Regions from separate parts of the Cellulomonas sp. H30R-01 genome, predicted to be linked through region 3. Evidence: riboswitches for the same ligand, from Rfam matches in the RefSeq annotation. Region 3 holds a riboswitch; each other region holds the start of a gene.
The links. Region 3 has a riboswitch for thiamine pyrophosphate ahead of thiM (hydroxyethylthiazole kinase). Riboswitches for the same ligand answer to the same signal wherever they lie in the genome.
Positions count from the first base shown of each region.

Region 1: linked by a shared signal. The riboswitch ahead of GXP71_RS18020 (thiamine ABC transporter substrate binding subunit) and the one ahead of thiM (hydroxyethylthiazole kinase) in region 3 are both predicted to bind thiamine pyrophosphate.
Region 2: linked by a shared signal. The riboswitch ahead of GXP71_RS08845 (YkoF family thiamine/hydroxymethylpyrimidine-binding protein) and the one ahead of thiM (hydroxyethylthiazole kinase) in region 3 are both predicted to bind thiamine pyrophosphate.

Region 1 is NZ_CP048210.1:4,055,991-4,059,252, reverse strand. Features, by position in the region: gene GXP71_RS18025 (iron ABC transporter permease) at 1-300, opposite strand, end outside; gene GXP71_RS18020 (thiamine ABC transporter substrate binding subunit) at 306-1,397, opposite strand; TPP riboswitch at 1,488-1,617, opposite strand; gene GXP71_RS18015 (DUF4235 domain-containing protein) at 1,709-1,981, shown strand; gene GXP71_RS18010 (NAD(P)/FAD-dependent oxidoreductase) at 2,073-3,262, opposite strand, start outside.
Region 2 is NZ_CP048210.1:1,986,285-1,989,546, reverse strand. Features, by position in the region: gene GXP71_RS08855 (ABC transporter ATP-binding protein) at 1-219, opposite strand, end outside; gene GXP71_RS20545 (ECF transporter S component) at 216-953, opposite strand; gene GXP71_RS08845 (YkoF family thiamine/hydroxymethylpyrimidine-binding protein) at 950-1,708, opposite strand; TPP riboswitch at 1,844-1,963, opposite strand; gene GXP71_RS08840 (hypothetical protein) at 2,152-3,262, shown strand, end outside.
Region 3 is NZ_CP048210.1:1,149,362-1,152,623, forward strand. Features, by position in the region: gene GXP71_RS05060 (ExeM/NucH family extracellular endonuclease) at 1-696, shown strand, start outside; gene GXP71_RS05065 (hypothetical protein) at 812-1,039, shown strand; TPP riboswitch at 1,162-1,274, shown strand; gene thiM (hydroxyethylthiazole kinase) at 1,268-2,134, shown strand; gene thiE (thiamine phosphate synthase) at 2,131-2,907, shown strand; gene thiD (bifunctional hydroxymethylpyrimidine kinase/phosphomethylpyrimidine kinase) at 2,904-3,262, shown strand, end outside.

The DNA of each region.
Region 1 (3,262 bases), 1.6 Mb from region 3:
GCCGGGCACCCCGAGCAGCACCGACACGATGGTCGCGACCGACGCCTGGGCGAGCGTCAGCCCGACGATCCGCCAGGTGCGCGGGCGGGAGAACACGTCCGCGAAGCCTGAGAGGTCGAGCGCGCCGTCGACGACGAACCCGCGCGCGACCATCACGACGACGGGCCACGCGAAGAACAGCCCGAGGAACAGCAGCGGGACCACGACGGCCGCGGTCCAGAACGCGACCGTCCCCGCCGACGCGCGCGCCCGCCCGCCCGGCGCCGCGGGGGCGTCGGGTCGGGCGAGCGTCGTCGTCATCGGGGTCAGCCCGCGACGATCTCCGACCACGCCGCGAGCCACTCCTCGCGGTGCGCGTCGACGTCGGCGGGTGCGACCTCGAAGGGCGCGTCGGCGAGCGGGGCCCAGCGGGCCCACTCCTCGGGCAGGTCGACGGCCGTGCTCACCGGGTACATGTACATCGACCCCGGGATGTCGGCCTGGACCTCGTCGGAGAGCAGGAAGTCGAGCAGCTGCCGCGCGCCCTCGGGGTTCTCCGCGTTCGTGAGGACGCCCGCGTACTCGACCTGCCGGAAGCACGTGTCGAGCAGCGCGCCCGTCGTCGGCTCGTCGGCGCCGTCCGGCACCGTGAACGGCGGGGACGACGCGTACGACAGCACGACCGGGCGCGGCCCGTCGCCGCCGCCGCCGCTGAAGTCCGTGTAGTAGGCGTCCGACCAGCCCTCGGACACCTGGAGGCCGTTCGCGACGAGCGCCGTCCAGTAGTCCTGCCAGCCGTCCGCACCCTTCGCGCCGACGGTCGCGAGCAGGAAGGCGAGCCCCGGCGACGACGTGACGGCGCTCGGGACGACGAGGAGATCCTTGTACTCGGGCTTCGTCAGGTCGTCGAGCGACGCGGGCTCCGCGACGCCGTGCTCGGTGAACCACGCGTGGTCGACGTTGAGGCACACGTCGCCGAAGTCGACCGCGGTCAGCGCCTCGGACCCGTCGACCGCGTACTGCGCGGCGTCCTCCGCCGCGGGCGCGGACGACGTGTACGGCTCGACGACTCCCTCGTCGATCGCGCGCGACGCGAACGTGTTGTCCACGCCGAACACCAGGTCGCCGAGCGGCGCGTCCTTCGTGAGGACGAGCTGGTTGACCAGGGCGCCCGCGTCGCCGGGCTGCACGACCTCGACCGTCAGGCCGCTCTCCTCCTCGAAGGACTCCAGCAGGCCGTCGGACAGGCCGAACGAGTCGTGCGTGACCAGGGTGACGGTGCCGCCGGACCCCCCGGACGCGGACGGCGCGGGGTCGCCGCCGCCGATCGCGGAGCAGCCCGCGAGCGCGAGCGCGAGGACGGTCCCGGCGGTCAGCGCCAGGACGGGGACGGACGTGCGGCGGGGCGTGCTCGCCATCGGTGGTGCTCCTCCCTCGTCAGCAGGAGGGGGTCCCCGCACCCGTCGCACGGCGGCACCCTCGCAGGGGCGCGCCGACGACGACTGCGGAGACTGAGAAGCCCGACTCCCTACGCCGGTGTGAACCGGATCAGGTTCGAGGGTCTGCGGTGGTCCGCACTCTCAGCGTCCTGGCCGTCGGCGGGGCTGCCGGCGACGTGACGCTCCCCTGTCGTTCGCCTGCGATCCTACGCCCGTCCGACCAGCGGTCCGACCCGTCCCCGGCTAGCGTGGACGCCGGTCCCGTCCCCGACGCCCGGAGGTCTCCCCGCATGGACAAGCAGTCGACCGTCGCGAAGCTCGTCGGGATCGGCGGCGCGCTGGTCGCCGCGTGGCTCGCGCAGCAGGTGGTGGCCCAGGGGTGGAAGGCGACGCGCGGTCACAAGCCGCCGAAGCCCGAGGACGAGGGCGACTACCGGCTCGGCGAGGTCATCGCCGCCGCGGCGATCACGGGCGCGCTCGTCGGCGTCGCCCGCGCGCTCGCGACCCGCGGCACCGCCGCGTTCACCGCCCGCACGGAGACGGGCCGCGAGCTGGTCGACTGAGCCGAGTCCGGCGCCGACGTGTTGGAGGCGGTGGCCGTCTGATCGGTGCGTGTCCCTCGCCGTCCACGTCGTCGACGACGCGGTCGTCGTCCTAGATGACCGGCCACGCCTCCGTCGCGCGGTCGGGGGCGAGGGTCGGCACCTGGTCGGTGTTGAAGACCTCGCGCAGGACGCGTCGCGCCGCGAACCAGCCGGACAGCCCGTGCACGCCCGGACCGGGCGGGGTCGACGCCGAGCACAGGTACACCCCGTCCCGCCCGGAGGCGTAGGGGTCCCGGCGCGCGCTGGGGCGGGCGAACATCTGCGTGATGGTCGCGGCGCCCGCGGAGATGTCGCCGCCGACGTAGTTCTGGTTGTGGTGGTGCATCTGCGCGGCCGGGATGCAGCGCGACGCGACGACGACGTCGCGGAACCCGGGCGCGTACCGCTCGACGTGCGCGGTCACGGCCTCGGTGACGTCGACGTCGGACCCGGCGGGCACGTGCGCGTACGTCCACAGCGGCCGCAGGCCGCCGACGCGGCGGGACTCGTCGACGACGGTCGGGTCGCTCAGCAGCGTCATCGGCCGGCGCGCGTGCCGGCCCGCCTGCACAGCCCCCTCGGACTCGACCATCTCGGCGCGCGTCCCGCCGAGGTGCACGGTGCCGGCCCGGCCGACCTCGGGCACGGTCCACGGCACGGGCTCGGACAGCACGAAGTCGACCTTCGCGGCGCCGTTGCCGTACCGGAACCGTTCGAGCGGCCGGCGGGCGCGCGGCGGCAGGCGGTCGCCCATGACGTCGAGGAGCGTGCGAGGTGAGGTGTCGAACAGGTAGGCGTGCGCGGGCGGCAGGTCGTCGCACGAGCGGACGGGGTGGTCGGTGACGATCTCCCCGCCGTGCTCGACGAGGTCGTCGACGAGCGCCGCCACGATCGCGCCCGAGCCGCCGCGCGGGATCGCCCAGCCGGCACCGGCGTGGCCGAGCGCCGCGAGCAGCAGGGCCGTCCCGGACCCCGCGAGCGACGGCAGAGCCGTGATGGTGTGGGCGGCGACGCCGGTGAGCAGCGCGGGAGCGACGTCGTCGATGAAGGGGCGGTCCCACAGGCGGGTGCCCTGCTCCAGCACGCGCAGGCCGAAGTGCACCGCGGCGGGGGCGCCGTGCGGCAGGAGGCCGCGCGGGATGCTGCGCTTGTCGCCGAGCGCGACGCGCACGACGTGCCCGGGGTGCGCGGCGAGGGGCCCGACGAGAGACCGCCACGCGGGCCCGTCGACGCCGAGGCGCTCCACCGTGCGGTCGAGGT
Region 2 (3,262 bases), 840 kb from region 3:
GGGCAGCTGCACGCCCGCGACCCGGACCGCGCCCGCCACGTCGGCGTCGACCACACGGGGCACGACACCGGCGAGCACGCGCAGCAGCGTGCTCTTGCCCCCGCCCGAGCCGCCGAGCAGCAGCACGTGCTCGCCCGCGCGGACCTCGAGGTCGACGCCGTCGAGCACCGCGCGCGGCGCGTCGGGGTAGCGGACGGTGAGCCCGCGTGCCCGGATCACCGGGCGCCGGTCCGTTCGTCCACCGGGACCTCCGCGTCGTCCGGTCCTGCCGGGTCGTCCGGTCCGGCCGGCTCGACGGGCGCGTCCGGTCCGGTCCGCTCGACGGGCCCGTCCGGTCCGGCCGGTGCCACCGGCGTCGCCGTCGCCGTCCGGCCACGCCGCGCGCGGCCGAGCGCCGTGTTGTCGAGCACCCCGGTCCGCGCGAGCGCGTCGCCGATCACGCGCGCGAGCAGCCCGCACAGCACGAGCCCGCTCACGACCTGCAGCCCGAGCCGCCACGCGAACCAGTCCTGCCCGAGCCACCCGAACCGCACGACCCCGAGCGCGGTGCTCGCGAGCCCCGCGAGGACCCCGGACAGCGCGAAGACGCCCCACCCGTAGCGGCGGTACCGGGTGAGCGCGAACGCCGCCTCGGCACCCGCGCCCTGCACGAGACCGACGACGAGCAGCGTCGGTCCGACGGGCGACGCGAGGAACGCCACCTCGACGAACGCGGCGACCAGCTCGACGACGATCCCGACCCCGGGCTTGCGCACGACGTAGACCGCGAGCGGGGCCGCGACCATCCACCCGCCGATGAGCACGTGCTGGGCGAGGTCGCCGAAGGGCCCCATCGCGAGCTGGAGCGCGCCCCACGCCTGCACCAGCGCCCAGTAGAGGAACCCGAAGACGACGGCGAGGACGGCCAGCAGGACGAGCTCGGCGAGCGTGACGCGCGCGCGTGCGGCGCTCATCGGTCCACCCCGGCCACGTCGGCGTCCGTCACGGCGGTCGCCGCGCGGGCGGTCGCGCCGGCCGACGAGGCGGCGGTCGCCACGTCGCTCGTCGCGCCGGCCGCCGCCCCGCCCGCGGCACCGTCCGCCCACGACGGCGAGTGCAGCGTGATCGTGACGTGCGCGACGACGTGCCGCACGTGCCGGGCGGCGGCGAGCCACGCGTCCGCGACGGCGCCGAGGACGTCGGCGAGGTCGCCGTCGAGCCGCGTGACGAAGTGCGACGCGGACACCGTGGCACGGGCGCGCGCGACGGCGATCGCCTGCTCGATCGCCCGCATGTGGTCGCCGGGGTGCCCGGGCCTGCCGTCGTCGAGCGGGTAGAGCGCCCAGTGCGCGGCGGCCCGCAGACCCGTGGGCGGCAGGTCGGGCGGTGCGACGGCCGACAGCACGACGTCGTCGGGCAGCGCGCACGCGACCTCGCCCGGGCAGCCCCGCGACAGCTGGACGTGCGCGGCGACGTGCGTGCCGTCGCGGCCCGCCGCGGTGAGCACGTCGTGGACGTAGCGGACGACGTCGTGCTCGGTGCCGCGCACGAGTGTCGACACGTCGTCGGTGGTCACGGTGACGCGGTCGCGGTCGGCGTGCGCGAGCGCGTCGAGGATCACGCGCACGGCGTCGCCGGACGCGGGGTGCAGGGAGAAGCGGGCGCCGACGCCGAGCTCGGCGGCGGTCGCGACCGCGCGTCGGTCGGGGGCGGTGACGGGGGTGCTCATGGTGGTCCTCCGGTGCGGTGGCGGACCCCCGGCGAGCAGCACGGGGCCGCGCGACGGCGCACGACCGACGACCGTCCGGGTGGCGCGACGAGGCGTCGCGTCGAGCCCGACGGACGCCGGTCGCCGACGCGGCCGTCGGCGACGAGTGCCCTGCTCCCTACGCTGGTGCGAACCAGGTCAGGTTCCACGGGTCTGCGGGTGGGACGTGGTGTCCGGCCGCACTCTCAGCGCTCCTGCGCTCCCCGGGGGCTTCTGTCGCCGCCGACCGTAGCGCTCGTGCGCGGCCGCCCGGAAGCCCGGTCCGCCCGCTGGTCGTCGCGCGGTCGGCCGGTGCGCGGACGGCCGCGCCGGTCCGCCCGGCGACCGCCGTCCGCGGACTCTCCCGAGGGGCGGACGCTCGAGCCGCCCCCGTACAGTGGGGCGCCGACCGTCGAGGGAGGACCGTGCCGATCCGTCAGCCGCGCCAGCCGATCCGCCGGCAGACCCGCCGGCCCGTCCACCACCGGACCGCCGCGCTCGTCGCCGCCGCCGCGTGCCTCGGGCTCGGCGCCTGCACGGCCGACGACGGCCGGCCGGACCCCACGACGAGCGCGAGCGCGACCCCGTCGCCGTCGGCGTCCCCGCTCGCCGCGGAGGCGGTCCAGCCGACGCTCCCCGCGACCGTGCTGCCCGCGGCGTCGGCGGAGACGGCCGCGCTCGAGGTGGTCCGGACGCTCGTCGCGCGCGCACCCGTCGTCGTCCTCGCGGACGCCGCCGACCCGGCCGCGCAGGACGCCGCGATCCGGGAGGGCGCGCGGCTCGGGGCGCCCGTGCTGCTCGGTGGTCCGGGCGTGCCGCCCGACGTCCTCGCGGCCGAGCTCGAGCGTCTCGGCACGCGCTGGGCCGTGGCGGTCGGGGCGACCGCACCGGTCCCTGACGGCGTGACGGTCGTCCGGGCGGACGGCGCGTCACCCGCGCCCGCGACCTCGCCCTCCGCCGACGCGACGCCGACCGCCGCGAGCCCGTCGGCGTCGCGCGGCACGCGCGCGAGCGCGTCGCCGAGCGGGACGGGCACGGGGGCGTTGCCGCGGACCGCGCCGCCGGCACCCGTCGAGTCGACGGTCCTGCTCACGGGCGTGACCGGCGCACTGCCGGTCGCGGTCGCGAACGCCGCGGTCATGGGCGTCGAGGCCCTCGACGTCCCCGGGGGCGACCCGCGCGCGCTCGCGGGCACGGTCCAGGCGTTGGCGCAGCGCCGGCCGGCGCACGTCGTCGCGCTCGGGGACGGGTTCGGGGCACCCGACCGCCTCGCGGCACGCGTCGCGACGGCCTCGACCGGCGTGGAGCTGCCGGGCGGCGGCCAGCTGGTCTTCCCGGCGGTGCCGGGGCAGCCCGGCAAGCGGTACGTCGCGCTGTACGGGACGCCCGGGACGGCGGCGCTCGGGGTGCTCGGCGAGCAGGACGTGCCCGCGACGGTCGCGCGTGCGCAGGGTCAGGCCGACGCGTACCGCCCGCTGACGGGGGACGCGGTGGTGCCGGCGGTCGAGGTCATCGCGACGATCGCGTCGGCCGGGC
Region 3 (3,262 bases):
GTGACCGTCCCGGAGAGCACCCCGGCCGGCGAGCACGTCCTCACGCTGGTCGCGAGCCCCAGCGGCACCACGGTGACGCTGCCGCTCACGGTCGAGGAGGGCCGGGCGTCGTCCACGACGACCCTCACCGCCAAGCCGACGACGCAGGTGGTCGGCAAGTCGAAGGTCAAGCTCACCGCGACCGTCACGTCCGACGCGTCGGTGGCGGGTGCGACGGTCGAGTTTGTCGCCGGCGACACCGTCCTCGGCTCCGAGACGCTGTCGAAGAAGGGCTCGGCGACGTTCACGCTGCCCGCGAGCACGCCCGCCGGGACCTACCAGGTCGTCGCCCGGTTCGCCGGCACGGCCGACGTCGCGCCGTCGCAGTCCGCGCCGGTGACCGTCACGGTCACGCAGGTGAAGACGCACACCGGCCTGGACGCGACCCGCACGACGCAGAAGCAGGGCTCGCTCCTGCCGACGCTGCTCGTCGCGGGCGTCGTCCAGGAGAACCTGCGGATCCCGTCCGGGAAGGTCGAGATCCGTGAGGGCGCGACCGTGGTGAGCCGGCACGACGTCGTCCTCGGCGTCGCGGTCGGCCGTGTGCCGCACGACGCGAGCGTCGGCACGCACACGTACACCGCGACCTTCGTGCCCAGCGACCCGGACGTCGCACCCAGCACGAGCGACCCGGTGACGGTGCGCGTCACGCGCTGACGTGGCCCGCCGGAGGCCCGGCCGTCCGCCCCGCGAGGGGCGGCGGCCGGGCCTTCGTCGCATTCGGGCCTTTCGTCCTCTGTGCCCGGGCCGTCCTCGGGAGCACGCTGGACCCATGGCCGATCCGTCGCGCACCGACCGACGCCCCCTGCCGCTCGCCACGCACGGACCGCAGCCGTGGGAGCCGCCCGAGCTGCGGCACACGCCCGGCGGCGTCTGGGCTCCCGACCCTCTCGCGGTGCCCGCGGTCGCAGGCTGGGTCGACCCCGACGACCGCGTCGTCTGGTTCGAGCACCGCAACCCCGTGTCGGGCAGCGGCACCACCTGGGGCACCGTCCGGTAGCCGGTCCGCACGACCGTGCGCACGACCCGTCCGCACGAGCTGTTCGCACGACCTCCGACGACCCGTCGGTCCACCTGGTGAGCGGTGGGCCGACGGGTCGTCGGCGTCGTGGCTAGCCTGAGCGCACTGACACGGGGTGCCCCGCACCGCCCGACCGGGCGGACCAGGGGCTGAGATCACACCCGCCGAACCTGATCTAGTTCGTACTAGCGAAGGGATGTCGTCGCGATGACGTCTGCCCACCACCCGTCCACCGATCCGCACGGTGACGCGCTCGCGCTCGCCGACGCCGCCGGCGAGGCGCTCGCCGCGGTCCGTGCGGCCACGCCGCTCGTCCAGTGCCTGACGAACGAGGTGACCACGAACCTCGTCGCGAGCACCCTCCTCGCGGTCGGGGCGTCCCCCGCGATGGCGGCCGTGCCCGGTGAGGCGGAGGAGCTCGCGGGCGTCGCGGGCGCCGTCCTCGTCAACCTGGGCACGCTCGACCCGGACCTGCGCGCGTGCGTCGAACCGACGGTCGCGACGGCCGTGGGTGCGCGCACGCCGTGGGTGCTCGACCCGGTCGCCGTGGGCGTCCTGTCGGTGCGCACCCGCCTCGCGGCGCGGCTGGTGGCCGAGCGCCCCGCCGTGGTGCGCGGCAACGCGAGCGAGGTGCGCGCGCTCGCGGGACGGCTCTCCGCGGGCCGCGGTGTCGACGCGCGCGACGGCGTCGACACCGCGCGCGAGGCGGCGACCGGTCTCGCGGCACGGCACGGGACGGTCGTCGCCGTGTCCGGCCCGGTCGACCTCGTCACGGACGGCGAGCACGAGGTGCGGCTCGCCGTCGGGCATCCGCTCCTGACCCGGATCACGGGCGCCGGGTGCGCGCTCGGCGGCCTGACGGCCGCGTTCGCCGCGGTCACCGAGCCGCTCGTCGCCGCGGTCGGGGCGACGACGCTGCTGGGCGTCGCCGCCGAGCGCGCCGCGGTGGCTGCCGCGGGGCCCGCGTCGTTCCAGGTCGCGCTCGTCGACCACCTCGCCTCGGTCGCACCCGACGACCTCGCGGCGCGCGTCGTGTCGGCGGCGACGGTCGAGCGCGCGGCGGTGCCCGCATGAGCCGCGTGCTGCCCGACGGCCCGTACCTCGTGGTCGACGCGGACACCTGCGCGGCCGCCGCGCGTCGACCCGCCGACGTCGCCCGGGCCGCCGTCGACGCGGGTGTCCGCGTCCTGCAGGTGCGCGCCAAGCGAGCGCCGGTCCGCGACCTCGTGGCGCTCACCGTCGACGTCGCGCACGCGGTCGACGGCACGGGAGCCCTGGTGGTCGTCGACGACCGGGTCGACGTCGCGCTCGTCGCGCGCTCGCGCGGCTGCACGGTCGCCGGGGTGCACGTGGGCCAGGGTGATCTCGACGTCGTCGACGCCCGGCGGCTCCTCGGCCAGGACGCGCTCGTCGGCGTGTCCGCGGCGACCGCCGAGCACCTCGCGGAGGTCGACCCCGCGGTCGTCGACTACGTCGGCGCGGGTCCCGTGCGGGGGACGCCGACGAAGCCGGACGCAGGCCCGCCGCTGGGGTTCGACGGCCTGCGGGCGGCGGTCCACCGCAGTCCGCTGCCGGTCGTCGCGATCGGCGGCCTCGGCGTCGCGGACGTCGTGGCCGTGCGCGAGACCGGTGCGCACGGGCTCGCGGTCGTGTCGGCCGTCTGCGCGGCGCCGGACCCCGCGCGCGCCGCGGCCGACCTCGTCGCGGCGTGGACGACGGCGGTCGGGCGGAGCGCGTCGGACGTCGACGCAGCGCCCGCCCGTGCCGCGGACACGCTCACGCGTGCCGGCGCCGCGCGTCCGGCCGGGACGGCCGCCGTCACGGTGCGGGCGGGGGCTGCGCGATGACCGGGCACGGCCCGGCGGCGGGGTCGCGCCCGCGGGTCCTGTCGGTCGCGGGGACCGACCCGACCGGAGGAGCCGGGATCCAGGCGGACCTCAAGGCGTTCGCCGCGCACGGCGCCTACGGCATGGCGGTCGTCACGGCGCTCGTCGCGCAGAACACGCACGGCGTGCGGGAGGTCCTGGTGCCGGACGTCGCGTTCCTGCGCGCGCAGCTCGACGCGGTGTCCGACGACGTGACGGTCGACGCGGTGAAGATCGGCATGCTCGCGACGGCGGCCGTGGCCGACGAGGTCGAGGACTGGCTGGCGCGCCACCGGACGCCGTTCGTCGTGCTCGACCCGGTGATGGTCGCGACGAG